2 regions of the Paenarthrobacter sp. genome follow, and region 2 is predicted to be linked to the other one. Evidence: riboswitches for the same ligand, from Rfam matches in the RefSeq annotation. Region 2 holds a riboswitch; the other holds the start of a gene.
The links. A riboswitch is a leader RNA that binds a small molecule or an ion and turns the genes downstream of it on or off. The one in region 2 is predicted to bind glycine.
Positions count from the first base shown of each region.

Region 1 (7,722 bases), on a different contig from region 2:
GGTGCCGAGGCCTGCATACCGGGGGACTCTGGTTGCGTCGACAGGGCCGATGGGCTTGTGCGTTGTCATTGACGGATCCTTGGGTTGAGAGGTGCTCGCCGTTGAGCGGGAAGTAAGTAATTCCATTGTTCGTGACGCGGATCACCCCGGATAGCGCTACATTGACTACAAATGGCCGAGACGTTTAGACGAATGTCTAAGTGCCGCTGAATAAGGCGGCACGGCAGCCGAACAGAACAGGAATCGGGGCGCAAAATGGCGATCACGGTGGCCGAACTCATCGCAGAGCCGCAGCTTGGACTCACCCTGATGGCGGGACCGGCCGGCTTGGACAACCGCATCACTTGGGCGCATACCTCGGACCTGCCCAGGCTGTGGGAGTGGGTAACCGGCGGAGAGCTCATGATGACCAATGGCCTCTCCATTCCCGCCGACGCCGAAGGGCAGGTAGCGCTTGCCGAAGCTTTGATGGACAGTGGCGCCAGCGCGTTGGCGATCGGCGAGAAGATGCACGCGCCGCCGCTCACTACGGAATTCCTGGAGGCGTGCGACCAGCTCCCGCTGCCACTGATCAACATTCCGTATCCGCTGCCGTTCATCGCGATCGCCCGTTCGGTGGCCGAATCCTCGCTGCTGGAAGAGTCGCGCCGTTTACGGCAAACGGCCCGTGTTTACGACCTTCTCCGCACCGCGGGGGCCTCCGAGGACCACTGGCAGAGCCTCGTCCAAAGGCTCGCCACCGAGCTCGATGCGGACCTGTTCGTGGTAGACCGCCGCTGCCTCCATCCCTGGCATCCCGACGGGCAACCGCTCCCGGTGTTCCTCGCCGAGGAATGGGCTCCGCTGTCCGGGCAGGTATCCCTCGCCGGGAAGAACTTCCAATGGCACCGTATCCGCGGCAGGCACGTGCTCACCATGGATATTCCCACCCATGCCAACGCGCTCCTGGTGGTGCTGCCCAACAGTGAACCGCACCCGGACGCCGTCGTACTTCTCCACGCCGCAACCGTGCTGGGGCTGCAGCTTTCGCGCATCGTTTTGTCGTTGGAAGGTCGCCACCGCCTTGCCGGCGAGTTCCTCCTGCAGGCCATGGATGGACGATTGGGTGCAGCCGAGATGGAGAGCCGGTTGGCAGCTTTCGAGGTTCCGCCCCAAAATTTCCTCATCGCTTCCATGTCAGCTAACGCCGGCGATAAAACAGCGGACACTCCCTCAGCGGACGACGGCGGCAGGCTGGCTAACGTTCATGTCGAGCTGTGGAGGCACGGGGTTGCGTCGGCGACGTTGAAGCGGAACAACAGGCTCCACGTGGTGGTCCCGGCCGATGTTTCCGACGACGTCCTGATGCACTGCGCCGGGCCGGACGCCGCCATTGGAATCAGTGCGCCGGCGGCCGTCGCCAACATCCAGCGCGCACTGCAGGAGTCCCTCTGGGCGCTAGGTTCGGCGCGTGCCAACAACCTGGGACTGATCCGTTATGCAGAGGGGCCATCGTGGCTTGGACTCACCAGTTTCGAGGAAGGAGCAGCGCTGGTCCGGCGTCTTTTGGGCCCAATTTTCGACTACGAGCAGAGCCAGGAAGGTGATCTCATTGTCACCTTGAGGACGTATTTGGACTCGCAGCGGTCGTGGCAGAAGACTGCTTCAGCGTTGTTCGCGCACCGACAAACCATCATCTACCGGATGCGGAAAATCGGCGAGCTGACGGGGCTGGACATGGGTGAAACGTCCACCGTTGCCCAATTGTGGTTTGCGCTTCAGATCCATGAAGCGATGCATCAATAGCCATGCCTTGCTTGCGCTTTTTCGAAACGACCAGCTATGGTGTGAAGCGTGTCACTCAGGTGGCGCGACGCTTTTGATCTGCGGCGGGAGAGTCCTGCCGGTACATCCAGTCAGGCGCCGTAGGAGCAAATCCTCCCCAGGAATCTCTCAGGCCCATGTACCGCCGCGGATAGGCAACTCTGGAAAGCAGTCCGGGTAACCGGGCTCACCGACGGTGCAAGCAGGCAACATTCCTGCGGAATCTCTCAGGTCCAATACAGAGCGGGGAGGAACCCACATCATCGTGGCGCTCAACGGGCGCCTGAATCATGGAGTTCCTCTTGACTGTTCAATCAACCCCCACCGCTTTCGCGGACCGGCACATCGGCGCCCGGCGCCAAGCCGACGTTGACACCATGCTCAAGGCCATCGGCTACGACTCTGTCGACGGCCTGGTAGACGTCGCCGTCCCCGATTCCATCCGCCAGGAAACTGCCCTGAAGCTGCAGGATGCCCTCACCGAGGTGCAGGTCCTCGCCGAGCTCCGTAAGCTCGCGTCCAAGAACAAAACCGCCGTCCAGATGATCGGTCAGGGCTACTACGACACCGTCACGCCTCCGGTGATCCGCCGCAATATCCTCGAAGCCCCCGCCTGGTACACGGCCTACACGCCGTACCAGCCGGAAATTTCCCAAGGCCGCCTTGAGGCACTGCTCAACTTCCAGACCATGGTGCAGGACCTCACGGGACTTCCCGTAGCCAACGCCTCCTTACTGGACGAAGCCACCGCTGTGGCTGAGGCCGTGCTGTTGATGCGCCGTGCCAACAAGAACAAGACGGCCAAGGATGGCAAGACTGTCTTGGACGCGGACCTCCTTCCGCAGACCATCGCCATCGTGAAGGGCCGGGCCGAGGCGTTGGGCTTCGAGGTACAGATTGCTGACCTTTCGGCAGGCCTTCCCGACGGCGACATCAACGGTATCGTCCTGCAGCAGCCCGGCGTTTCGGGCCGGGTTTTTGATCACTCTGGCGTGATCGCAGACGCCAAGGAACGCGGTGCGCAGGTCACCGTGGCTGCGGATCTGCTGGCGCTCACCCTCATCACGCCCCCGGGCGAACAAGGTGCGGATATCGCCGTCGGAACCGCGCAGCGCTTCGGCGTTCCGCTGTTCTTCGGTGGCCCGCACGCGGCGTACATGGCTGTCCGCGAAGGAATGGAGCGCACGCTTCCCGGCCGCATCGTCGGAGTTTCCAAGGACAACGCCGGCGTCCCCGCTTACCGCCTGGCCCTCCAGACGCGCGAGCAGCATATCCGCCGCGAGAAGGCGACGTCCAACATCTGCACCGCGCAGGCACTGCTCGCGATCGTGGCCTCGATGTATGCGGTTTACCACGGCCCCGAGGGCTTGAAAGCGATCGCCGAAACCGTTCACGGGCATGCCCGTGTTTTGGCTTCGGCCCTGCAGAAGGCCGGCCGCGAACTCGTCTCCGAGGCCTTCTTCGACACCCTCACCGTCCGCGTACCCGGCAAGGCCGACAAAGTCATTGCGGCCGCAGAAGCCCGTGGCATCAACTTGCGTCTCATCGATGCGGACACCGTTGGCGTTTCCGTTGATGAAACCACGACGCCGGAGGTCCTCTCCGCGGTGGCCGTCGCCTTTGGTGCCGGTCCGGTAGGGGATGCCGCTGGGTTCGAGCTGCCCGCCGACGTGGTCCGTACCTCCGACTTCCTGCAGCATCCGGTGTTCAACACGCACCGTTCCGAGACGCAGCTGTTGCGCTATATCCGCAAGCTGTCTGACCGGGACCTCGCCTTGGACCGCACCATGATCCCGCTGGGTTCCTGCACCATGAAGCTGAACGCCACCGCCGAGATGGAAGCTATTTCCTGGCCCGAGTTCGCCTCCATCCACCCATTCGCTCCGGACCACCAGACAGCGGGTTGGCGCGAACTGATCGAGGACCTGGAAGCCGACCTCACTGAGATCACTGGATATGATCAGGTTTCCATCCAGCCGAACGCCGGTTCCCAAGGTGAGCTCGCCGGTCTGCTGGCCATCCGCGGCTACCACCTCTCCAGAGGCGACGAGCAACGCAACGTATGCCTGATACCGGCATCAGCGCACGGCACCAACGCGGCGTCCGCTGTGCTGGCCGGAATGAAGGTTGTGGTTGTGGCCACGGCTCCTGACGGCACCATCGACCACGCAGACCTGGCCGCCAGGATCGAAGCCAACAAGGACGTCCTGTCCTGCATCATGATCACCTACCCGTCCACGCACGGTGTTTACGACGCCGATGTCCGCGAGGTGTGCGACGCGATCCACGCCGCCGGCGGGCAGGTGTACGTTGACGGTGCCAACTTGAACGCGTTGGTTGGTTTGGCGCAGCCGGGTAAGTTTGGCGGCGACGTTTCCCACCTGAACCTGCACAAGACGTTCTGTATCCCGCATGGCGGTGGCGGACCCGGCGTTGGCCCTGTTGCTGCAAAGGCGCACTTGGCTCCCTTCATGCCGGGCGACGCCAATAAAGCGGCGCATGAGGAAGGGCACGGTGTAGCCATCTCGGCTTCGCGCTATGGCTCGGCCGGTGTGCTGCCGATTTCCTGGGCTTACGTGAAGCTCATGGGCGGCCAGGGACTGACGGAAGCCACCAAGTCCGCGTTGCTTGCAGCCAACTACGTTGCCTCCCGCCTGGACGAGCACTTCCCCATCCTGTACACGGGTGAAGGCGGACTCGTTGCCCACGAATGCATCCTCGACCTCCGTGAGCTGACGGCCCGCACGGGTGTTACGGCCGAAGATGTGGCCAAGCGCCTGATCGACTTCGGCTTCCACGCTCCCACCCTCGCGTTCCCGGTTGCCGGCACCTTGATGGTGGAGCCTACAGAGTCCGAGGACCTGGCCGAGATCGACCGTTTCATCGAGGCGATGATCACCATCCGTGCGGAGATCGAGCAGGTGGCCAGCGGTGAGTTCACTGTTGAGAAGTCGCCGCTGCGCAACGCACCGCACACGGCTGCCGCCGTCGTGAGTTCTGATTGGGACCGCGACTACCCGCGTGAGCAGGCAGCGTTCCCGGTCCACCATCTCAAGCAGGACAAGTACTTCCCGCCGGTCGGCAGGGTGGACGGCGCCGCCGGTGACCGGAACCTTGTGTGCTCCTGCCCTCCCCTCACGGACTTCGAAAACTAAGGACTCCTGACATGTCTGAGAACTACACAGCCCTGTACGAGCAACACAAAAAGGCCGGTGCATCGTTTACGGACTTCGGCGGCTGGCAGATGCCCCTGAAGTATGAGTCCGAGCTCGCCGAGCACCACGCAGTCCGCAAGACCGCGGGACTCTTCGACCTCTCCCATATGGGTGAAGTATGGGTTACCGGTCCCGATGCTGCCGCTTTCCTGGACTACGCATTGGTGGGTAAATTGTCCGCGGTGGCCGTGGGAAAGGCCAAGTACTCGCTGATCTGCAACGCCGACGGCGGCATCATCGATGACCTCATTTCTTACCGTCGCCCTACTCCGGAAGAAGGCGTGGACAAGTACCTGGTGATCCCTAATGCGGGCAACGCGAAGGTTGTTGCTGCGGAGCTGCTGGAGCGCGCAGCCGGTTTCGACGTCGTGGTGGAAGATTCCTCAGCGGAGACCTCACTCATCGCAGTGCAGGGCCCGAACGCTGAAGCCATCCTGCTGACCCTTGTCCCGGCCGAACAGCACGCGCTGGTTACCGAGCTGAAGTACTACGCGGCGGTTGAGGTCTCGGTCAACGGGCAGGACCTGCTGCTGGCCCGCACTGGCTACACCGGCGAAGACGGCTTCGAGATCTACGTCCCGAACATCGATGCCGCTGGCCTCTGGGAAGCGCTGCTCGAGGTCGGCGAAGGGCACGGACTCATCCCCGCTGGCCTCGCTGCCCGCGACTCCCTGCGCCTCGAGGCCGGGATGCCCCTCTACGGCAACGAGCTCTCCCGCCACGTCAACGCCTACGCAGCAGGCCTTGGCCCGGTGGTTTCCCTGGCCAAGGAAAGCAACTTCATTGGCCGCGACGCGCTCACAGCCATCAAGGCTGCCGGCGTCGGCTCCACTCTTGGCCAGAAGCTCGTGGGCCTCAAGGGCGCCGGCCGCCGCGCGGCGCGCGCCCACTACTCGGTGCTCAAAGACGGTTCGCTCATCGGCGAAGTCACGTCCGGCCAGCCGAGCCCGACGCTCGGCTACCCGATCGCCTTGGCGTATGTCGACGTCGAGCATTCAGAACCAGGCACCATCGTGGACGTCGACCTCCGAGGCAAAGCCGAACCGTTCGAAGTGGTAGGCCTGCCGTTCTACAAGCGGGTCAAGTAAGTCCCGGCGGTGCCGACCTCCTCCGCGTCCTCGCGACCGAGCACGCGGAGGAGTTCGGTTCCCCGACACACGAACCAGCCACGATGTGCGACACAAAAGTTTCAAAACACACGAGAAGTAAGGAATTGGAATGAGCAAAGTAGTTGCCGGGCTGAAGTACTCGGCTGAACACGAGTGGGTTGCCGTCGATGGCGACGGTCCTGTGGGTATTGGGATCTCCGCGGTTGCCGCTGACGCCCTGGGCGACATTGTGTACGTGGACCTGCCCGAGGTTGGTTCCACTGTGACCGCCGGCGAGACCTGTGGCGAAGTGGAATCCACCAAGTCGGTATCGGACCTGTACTCACCCGTGACAGGCGAGGTGACCGAGATCAACGACGCCGTAGTCAGCGATCCCGCCCTCATCAACAACGAGCCCTACGGCGCCGGCTGGCTGTTCAAGGTGGCCACCACCGAAGAAGGGCCGCTCATGTCGGCCGAAGAATACGCTGCAACGAACGGTGGAGAACTGTGAACCCGGTATCTGTAACTGAGTACCAGCAAGTCGTTTCGGCGTCGTTGGACGCCCAACTGTCCGAGCTGGATCCTGAGATCGCTGCAAGGATCGACGACGAACTGGGTCGCCAACGCGACGGACTGGAAATGATCGCCTCGGAAAACCACACCGCCGTTGCCGTGATGCAGGCGCAAGGATCCGTTCTGACGAACAAATATGCTGAGGGTTACCCGGGCAAACGGTACTACGGTGGCTGCGAACACGTTGATGTGATCGAGCAACTCGCCATTGACCGCATCAAGGCCCTGTTCGGCGCGGAGTTCGCCAACGTTCAGCCGCACTCCGGTGCGCAGGCCAATGCCTCCGTGATGCACGCCCTCATCAAACCGGGCGACACCATCATGGGCCTGAACCTCGCCCACGGCGGGCACCTGACCCACGGCATGCGGATCAACTTCTCCGGCAAGCTCTACAACGTGGTTCCCTACGGCGTCCGAGAGGACACCCACACCGTGGACATGGCTGAAGTTGAGGCCTTGGCGCAAGAGCGCAAACCGGCACTCATCGTGGCCGGCTGGTCCGCTTACGCGCGGCAGCTGGACTTCGCCGAGTTCCGCCGGATCGCCGACTCCGTTGGCGCGTACCTGATGGTGGACATGGCCCACTTTGCCGGTCTGGTGGCCGCGGGCCTGCACCCCTCGCCGGTCCCGCACGCCCACGTCACCACGTCCACCACGCACAAAACCCTCGCCGGTCCTCGCGGCGGAATCATCCTTTCCAATGACGCCGACATCGCCAAGAAGATCAACTCGGCCGTGTTCCCGGGCCAGCAAGGCGGACCGCTGGAGCATGTCATCGCCGGGAAGGCCGTTGCGTTCAAGATCGCCGCTTCCGAGGAGTTCCGTGAGCGTCAGGAAAGGGTACTGGCCGGTGCCCGCATCCTCGCAGAGCGACTCGTCCAGCCCGACGTCGCCGCCAAGGGCATCAGCGTGGTCTCCGGCGGCACCGACGTGCACCTGGTCCTCGTAGACCTCCGCAACTGCGAACTCGATGGCCAGCAAGCCGAAGACCGCCTCGCAGCGATCGACATCACCGTCAACCGCAACGCCGTCCCCTTCGA
Region 1 is NZ_JAPSHI010000007.1:148,324-156,045, forward strand. It holds gene speB (agmatinase) at 1-69, opposite strand, end outside; gene RIF72_RS07740 (PucR family transcriptional regulator) at 256-1,785, shown strand; glycine riboswitch at 1,860-1,958, shown strand; gene gcvP (aminomethyl-transferring glycine dehydrogenase) at 2,106-4,958, shown strand; gene gcvT (glycine cleavage system aminomethyltransferase GcvT) at 4,970-6,106, shown strand; gene gcvH (glycine cleavage system protein GcvH) at 6,237-6,620, shown strand; gene glyA (serine hydroxymethyltransferase) at 6,617-7,722, shown strand, end outside.
Region 1: it holds a riboswitch for glycine, as region 2 does, so the genes downstream of both, gcvP (aminomethyl-transferring glycine dehydrogenase) here and gcvP (aminomethyl-transferring glycine dehydrogenase) in region 2, are expected to answer to the same signal.

Region 2 (7,722 bases):
CCGTGTGGGGAGCCTTGCGCAGCGGCGAGTTCTCCACGGCGAAGTCGCCATGGGCCACCTGGTCGATTTCCTTGCGGATGGTGATCATGGCTTCGATGAAGCGATCGATCTCCACGAGGTCCTCGGACTCGGTGGGTTCCACCATGAGCGTGCCCGCCACCGGGAAAGCAAGGGTGGGAGCGTGGAAGCCGAAGTCGATGAGGCGCTTGGCCACATCCTCAGCGGTGACGCCGGTCTTCGCGGTCAGTTCGCGCAGGTCCAGGATGCACTCGTGGGCAACGAGTCCGCCTTCACCGGTGTACAGGATCGGGAAGTGATCGTTGAGGCGGGAAGCGATGTAGTTCGCTGCGAGCAGTGCGGACTTGGTGGCTTCCGTGAGACCCTTGCCGCCCATGAGCTTCACGTAGGCCCAGGAAATCGGCAGGACGCCAGCGGAACCGAAGCGGGAAGCCGAGATCGGGACGTCGTTTCCTTCGGTCCAGGAGGCCGCATCACCCGGCATGAACGGCGCGAGGTGTGCCTTGGCAGCAACAGGGCCAACGCCGGGTCCGCCGCCGCCGTGGGGGATGCAGAAGGTCTTGTGCAGATTCAGGTGGGACACGTCGCCGCCGAACTTGCCCGGCTGGGCCAGGCCCACCAGGGCGTTCAGGTTGGCGCCGTCTATGTATACCTGGCCGCCGGCCTCGTGGATGGCGTCGCATACTTCGCGGACGTCGGCGTCGTACACACCATGAGTGGACGGGTAGGTGATCATGATGGCCGAGAGCGCGTCCCGGTTGGCCTCGATCTTGTTCTTGAGGTCAACATGGTCGATGGTGCCATCGGGAGCCGTGGCCACCACAACAACCTTCATGCCCGCCAGCACTGCCGAGGCTGCGTTGGTGCCGTGGGCAGAAGCGGGGATCAGGCAGACGTTGCGCTGCGCGTCGCCACGCGACAGGTGGTAGCCGCGGATGGCAAGCAGACCGGCGAGCTCGCCCTGGGAACCGGCATTGGGCTGGATGGAGACCTGGTCGTACCCGGTGATTTCGGTCAGCTGGGATTCGAGGTCCGTGATGAGTTCGCGCCATCCCTCAGTCTGGGAATCCGGAGCGAACGGGTGGATGGAGGCGAACTCCGGCCAGGAAATTGCTTCCATCTCGGCGGTGGCGTTCAGCTTCATGGTGCAGGAACCCAGCGGGATCATGGTGCGATCCAGTGCCAGGTCGCGGTCCGAGAGCTTCCGGATGTAGCGGAGGAGCTGGGTTTCGGAGCGGTGCGTGTTGAAGACGGGGTGCTGCATAAAGTCACTCGTACGTTCCACGGAAGCCTCAAGCGCGAAGCCTTCCGCGGGCTCAAGTACCGAAGCGCCAAAGACGGCTGCAACGTCGGCGACAATCTCGGAAGTGGTCGTCTCATCAACGGAGATGCCGACAGTGTCAGCGTCAATGCCGCGCAGGTTGATGCCCTTGGCCTCGGCAGCGGCGACGATTTCAGCAGCCTTGCCGGGAACGCGGACGGTGATGGTGTCGAAGAAGGAACCGTGGAGGACCTCGACGCCGGCAGCCTTCAGGGACGCTGCAAGCGTGCGGGCGTGGCCGTGGGCGGTTTCGGCGATCGCCTTGAGGCCCTCAGGGCCGTGGTAAACGGCGTACATCGAGGCCACGATGGCCAGCAGTGCCTGAGCGGTACAGATATTGGAGGTGGCCTTCTCGCGGCGGATGTGCTGCTCGCGGGTCTGCAGCGCCAAGCGGTAGGCGGGGACACCGGCGTCGTCCTTGGAAACGCCCACCAAACGGCCGGGCATGGAACGCTCCAGTCCCTTTTGGACGGCCATGTAGGCGGCGTGCGGGCCACCGAAGAAGAGGGGAACACCCAAGCGCTGTGCCGAACCGACGGCGATGTCGGCGCCCTGCTCGCCTGGAGGGGTGATGAGGGTCAGGGACAGGAGGTCGGCAGCAACGGTAACCAGCGCGCCGCGCTCTTTGGCGTCCGCAATCACGGCAGAGTGATCGAACACGCGGCCGGAAACGCCGGGCTGCTGGAGGACGACGCCGTTGATGGCGCCTTCCGGGAGACCCGAAGAAAGGTCCGCGACCTCGACCTCGAAGCCGAGGGCCTCCGCGCGGCCCTTGACGATGGCGATGGTCTGCGGGAAGCAGTCAGCGTCGAGGACTGTCTTGCCATCCTGGACAGCCTTGTTCTTGTTGGCGCGGCGCATCATGAGGACTGCTTCGGCCACTGCAGTGGCTTCATCCAGCAGGGAAGCATTGGCGATCGGCAGCCCAACCAGGTCCTGGACCATGGTCTGGAAGTTCAGGAGTGCTTCAAGGCGGCCCTGCGAGATTTCCGGCTGGTACGGGGTGTAGGCGGTGTACCAAGCCGGGGATTCGAGGATGTTGCGACGAATCACGGACGGCGTCACAGTGTCGTAGTAGCCCTGGCCGATCATCTGAACGGCTGTCTTGTTCTTGGACGCGAGCTTGCGCAGCTCGGCCAGAACTTCAACTTCACTCAGCGCGTTCTGCAGGGTGAGGGCAACTTCCTGGCGGATGTCGTTCGGGACGGCGGTGTCGACCAGCGAATCAACAGTGTCATAACCGACGGACTTGAGCATGGTCTCAATGTCGGCCTGGCGGCGGGCGCCGATATGCCGATCGACGAAGGTGGTGGAGGCAGAACTAACCGTCACGAAGGAACTCCATTACTTGGGCGGCGTTTGGGTACGCCACAGCGGCTGGGTTCCTCCCCGCTCTGTATTGGACCTGAGAGTTTCCGCGCGTTGCGTGAACAACCATCGCTTGCACCGTCGGTGAGCACAGCACTCTTTGACCCGAAGGTGGGCTGAGTGCCTGCTGCTTTCCAGAGTTGCCTAGCCGCGGCGGTGCGTGGGCCTGAGAGATTCCTGGGGAGGGTTTGCTCCTACGGCGCCTGCATCACTTACTTGCAGGACTCTCCCGCCGCAGATGAAAGGCATGTTCAGTTGTGCGTGGGCGCCGTGTAGGGCACGCCACAAGGGTTAATTGTCCTACGTGCCGTGCCCTGCAGCAAATGGATGACCCGCTACTTCCGCAACCGGTCAAGGACTCCCAGCAGGATTTCGACGTCGGCCTCCCGCCCGGCGTTGCCACCCTCCTGTCCGCCTTCAAAAATCGCATTGAAATAGAGTCCGTCACCCATGTAGCTGACGGCCTTTGCGACCTCCGGTCCGACGTCCTCAGCGAGCACGTCCAACCACTGTTGTTGGATCGCGGCAAACCTGCGGCGGGTTTCCTCGTGGGCCACTTCGGCCAGTCTTGTGGCAGCGACGAAAGCCCGGTCCATGGGGGTATCTGCCCAGAGCGAGGAGCGGATGAAGTAGGCAGCCGAACCGTCAGGCGCAGCCTTCATCTGTTCGGTATCTTCCTGGGCGAGCAGGTCCAGACGTTCCAGAAGTGCCGTGATCAGCGCTTCCTTATTGGGAAAGTGGTAGAGCAGCCCACCCTTGGACACGCCTGCCCGCTTGGCAACGGCGTCGAGCGTGGCGGCACGCTCCCCTACCTCGATAAGGAGGGCTTCGAAGGCATCCAGGACGGCGTCCCGGGCAACTGGTTTTCGTGGCATGTGTCCATCATTCCCTAAAGGCTTGCGGGCTTCTATTTGAAACTATACCGTCTGGACGGTATAGTTAGCTGCATGTTCTCGCCGTCCTCAACCCAAGCACCCCGTTCCACCTATCCCGTGAAGGGCCAGGCAGCACCGTGGCGCGACTGGACGGCACTGGCACTCCTGATGTTTCCGGTGCTGCTGGTGGCCGTCGATAACACCGCGCTCACCTTTGCCCTGCCTGAAATCGCCCGCTCGTTGGACGTGGGCGGTGTCCAATTGCTATGGATTGTTGACGCCTATCCGTTGGTGTTGGCCGCGTTGCTGGTGTCCATGGGCAACCTGGGCGACAGGATCGGACGACGGCGGCTGCTACTGATCGGCAGCACGGGCTTCGCGGCGGTTTCGGCTGCTACCGCTTTCGCACCATCCGCCGAATGGCTCATCGCCGGCCGCGCAGGCCTTGGCGTCTTCGGCGCCATGCTGATGCCGTCAACCCTGTCGCTGATCCGGAACATCTTCACCGATCCCAACCGGCGTCGGCTCGCGATCGCCGTCTGGGCCGCCGGTTTCTCCGGCGGGGCTGCTCTCGGTCCTATCTTCGGTGGCTGGCTGGTGGAGCACTACTGGTGGGGTGCCGTGTTCCTGGTGGCGGCTTTCCTGCTCCTGCCGCTCCTGGTCTTCGGCCGGGTGCTGATTCCCGAGTCCAAGGACGCAAATCCTGGTCGGGTGGATGTGCCCAGCATTGTCCTGTCCGTGGTCACCATGGCGCCGTTCGTTTACGGCATCAAGGAATTCGCGGTTCATGGTTTCGGGGCGTCCGCAGCCTTCTTTATGGGCTTCGGCGTGGTGATGGGCATAATCTTCGTTCGCCGCCAGCAGCGGATCGAGAGCCCCATGCTGGACGTCTCCTTGTTCCAGAACAAGGTGTTCAGTACCGCAATCGTGGCGAACGTCCTGTCCCTTTTCTCCATGACGGGCTTCATCTACTTCTTCGCCCAGCACCTGCAACTTGTTGAGGGCCAGTCCCCCATGGAGGCCGGCATCGCGATGATTCCTGCTCTCCTGGCCACGGTCATCGCCGGCCTGCTGGTGGTGCCGCTGGTCAAGCGTGTACGGCCTGGTTTTGTTGTGGCCGCGGGCCTGACGCTTAGCGCCGCTGGTTACCTGATTGTGGTTGTGGGTGACCACGGCAGTGGACCCGTATTCCTGTTGTCAGCCCTGACCGTACTCGCAGTGGGCGTTGGGGCCGCGGAGACCATCTCCAACGATCTCATCCTTGCCTCAGTACCGGCCGACAAGTCCGGCGCCGCCTCGGCCATTTCCGAGACCGGATATGAGTTGGGGTCGCTCCTGGGAACGGCCGTGCTTGGCTCGATCCTCACTGCTTCTTACCAGCACAACCTCATCATCCCGGACGGTGTCTCCTCGCAAGCGGCCGGCAAGTCCACCGAAACGCTCGCAGGCGCAGTTGATGCTGCGGCTGCCCTTCCGGCCCCATTGTCGGAGGCGCTGACGGTGGCCGCCCGGACAGCTTTCGAGTCCGGCGTCCACATCACTGCGGCGATTGGGCTGGTGCTGATGGCCGGCGCGGCAGTGCTCGCCGCCGTCGTACTCCGGCGTGTGCCGAAGGCGCAGTAGAGAACACAACGCCGAAAGCGCAGTAGAGAACAGTAGTAAGCACGGCGCCGACTGAAGCTACATAGCTTCGGTCGGCGCCGCTTTCTTGTCGACGCCTGCGGTTAGTTCGTCGATCTTGTCGAGGGCGTCGCTGAGCTGGCTGACCGTGTTCCATAGCTCCGGATGTTGTTCCCGGACTTCCTCGAGTGTGGCGCCTGCGGAGGTCAGGGACGCGAGGTCGAAGCTCACATTGGTTCGAGCGCCGGCTATGGCTGCGCGGAGGGCTCCGAAACCAACCACGACGTCGGCGATCAGCGCCGGATTTCCGTTGGAAGCAAGCCAGCCGAGGTCTTCAATGGCGTCGATGGCCCGCTCTCCGAGAACTGCTGATGCTTTGGCGGCGTCGACGGATGCTTGATGTATTGCATCGTCACGTTCCGGGCCGGGGTCGAGGCGGAAGGCAGCGCCGAAGGCGTTGGAGGCGGAGGCGTCGTCGTCGGCTAGTTGAAGGGCAGTTCGTCGGAGCTCGTGGGCCCGGGAGTGGATCCCAGTGAGCTGTCCGCGCTGATGTTCCTCCACTTCGGTGTATCCGGCCACCATCGATGTCAACGAGGCCGCGATGGAGAGCATCACCCCTGTTCCGGCGCCGCCTCCCGGGGAGCCACTGGATTCTGCCAGGGCCTTGGTCCACTCCTCAACAGTGGATAGCTGTGTGGTGACTGATTCAGGTTCGTTCATGCCATCCAGTGTGCCGGGGCTTCCCAGGCTTTGCAGCTTCGGGCTGGATACACTGGCCAGACCTAAGCGTCGAATGAAAAGGGCAGACTCGTGACCATTGACCTCGAAGAGCTTTACAAGGACCTGCACGCCCATCCCGAGTTGTCCTTCCAGGAGACCCGAACAGCCGGGATCGCCGCGGGCTATCTCGAAGATCTGGGCTTCACCGTTCATCGCAACATCGGGAAGACCGGGGTTGTGGGCGTTCTGGAAAATGGGCCCGGTCCTGCGGTGATGCTTAGGGCGGACATGGATGCCTTGCCGGTCAAGGAAGCAACGGGTTTGGACTACGCAAGCTCAGCGATTGGTGTTGATCATGAGGGCAAGGACATGCCGGTCATGCATGCTTGCGGCCATGACGTGCATGTGACTTGCCTCGTTGGCGCAGTGGAGGTCCTGGCCGCACAGCGTCATGAGTGGCAGGGTACCCTGATCGCTGTCTTTCAGCCGGCTGAAGAATGGGGCGGCGGGGCAGAAACCATGGTTGCCGACGGGTTGTACGACGAAGTGCCCAACCCGGATGTTGTCCTGGGCCAACATGTGGCCCCCTTCCCCGCCGGATGGTTCGGTATCCGTCCCGGCGTCACCATGGCGTCCGCCGATTCCCTCAACATTACGTTGCATGGGCGGGGTGGCCACGGTTCACGTCCGGAGACCACCATTGACCCGGTTCTGATGGCTGCTGCGGCCACTGTGCGGTTGCAGGGCATTGTGTCGCGTGAGCTCGCCGCCAGTGACTCCGCAGTGGTGACCGTTGGGCAGATTCACTCTGGCACCAAGAACAACATCATCCCGGAAACGGCAACGTTGGGCCTCAGCGTCCGTACATTCAGAGATGCAACCAGGGATAAGATCCTCGGTTCAATCGAGCGCATTGCCAAGGGTGAATCCACAGCTTCGGGCGCCCCCAAAGAACCGGAGATTCATTTCGAAGAGCACTTCCCCCTGACCGTTAACGACCAAACTGCCACCGAGCGGATATCCGCAGCTTTCAAGGCTAAGTTTGGCGAAACGCAGATCATAGACCCCGGACCTGTGTCCGGAAGCGAAGACGTGGGGGCCTTGGCAAAGGCTGCCGGCGCTCCCTTGGTTTTCTGGTTCCTTGGTGGTGCCGAGCCTTCCTTATTCAAGGAGTGGGCTACAACGGGTCGCCTTCCCGAGGACATTCCGTCGAATCACTCGCCGTACTTTGCGCCCGTCATCCAGCCGACGCTGACGCGCGGAAGGGAAGCCCTGGTGACGGCTGCCCGGGAATACTTGGCCAATAAGTCCTAGGGGCTGGTTTTTACAGCAAGCCATAGAGGAAAGGCGCCGCGAGAGCAGCGCCTTTCCTTTGCTTACTACTGCGATCGGGTTACTTCTTCGATTCGTCTCAGGCTCTTCGATCAGTCCAGGGATGCCTGGACTTTCTCGCGAATGCGGTCGATCCTCGGTTCTGAAACCACGGATTCCCTGCGACGGCGGGCCAGGAAAGTCCACAGCGTACCTTCCGTCCGAGGACGGCTCTGTGCAGGTTCCTGATCCTTGGGTGCCTCAGTCGTGTGCGCTTCAGGCTTGCGCGCGGAGTCCTTCTTCGTGCGCCGCTCAAAGTCGTCATAGTACGCGTAGCACATGTCCAACCTCCTTAGTGGCTGTCCTTCAATCGTCCTCGGACAGGACCCTCACGTCGATGGTTTTGTGCTTTGTGATCAACTGGCTTAGTGGGCTAGTGCTGACTGGCGCGCTTCCTCTACAGCCCTCTTGGTCTCCTCCATCATGAGA
Region 2 is NZ_JAPSHI010000047.1:2,654-10,375, reverse strand. It holds gene gcvP (aminomethyl-transferring glycine dehydrogenase) at 1-2,671, opposite strand, end outside; glycine riboswitch at 2,852-2,949, opposite strand; gene RIF72_RS19325 (TetR/AcrR family transcriptional regulator) at 3,043-3,582, opposite strand; gene RIF72_RS19320 (MFS transporter) at 3,655-5,205, shown strand; gene RIF72_RS19315 (cyclodeaminase/cyclohydrolase family protein) at 5,263-5,922, opposite strand; gene RIF72_RS19310 (amidohydrolase) at 6,013-7,236, shown strand; gene RIF72_RS19305 (hypothetical protein) at 7,347-7,574, opposite strand; gene RIF72_RS19300 (NAD(P)/FAD-dependent oxidoreductase) at 7,659-7,722, opposite strand, start outside.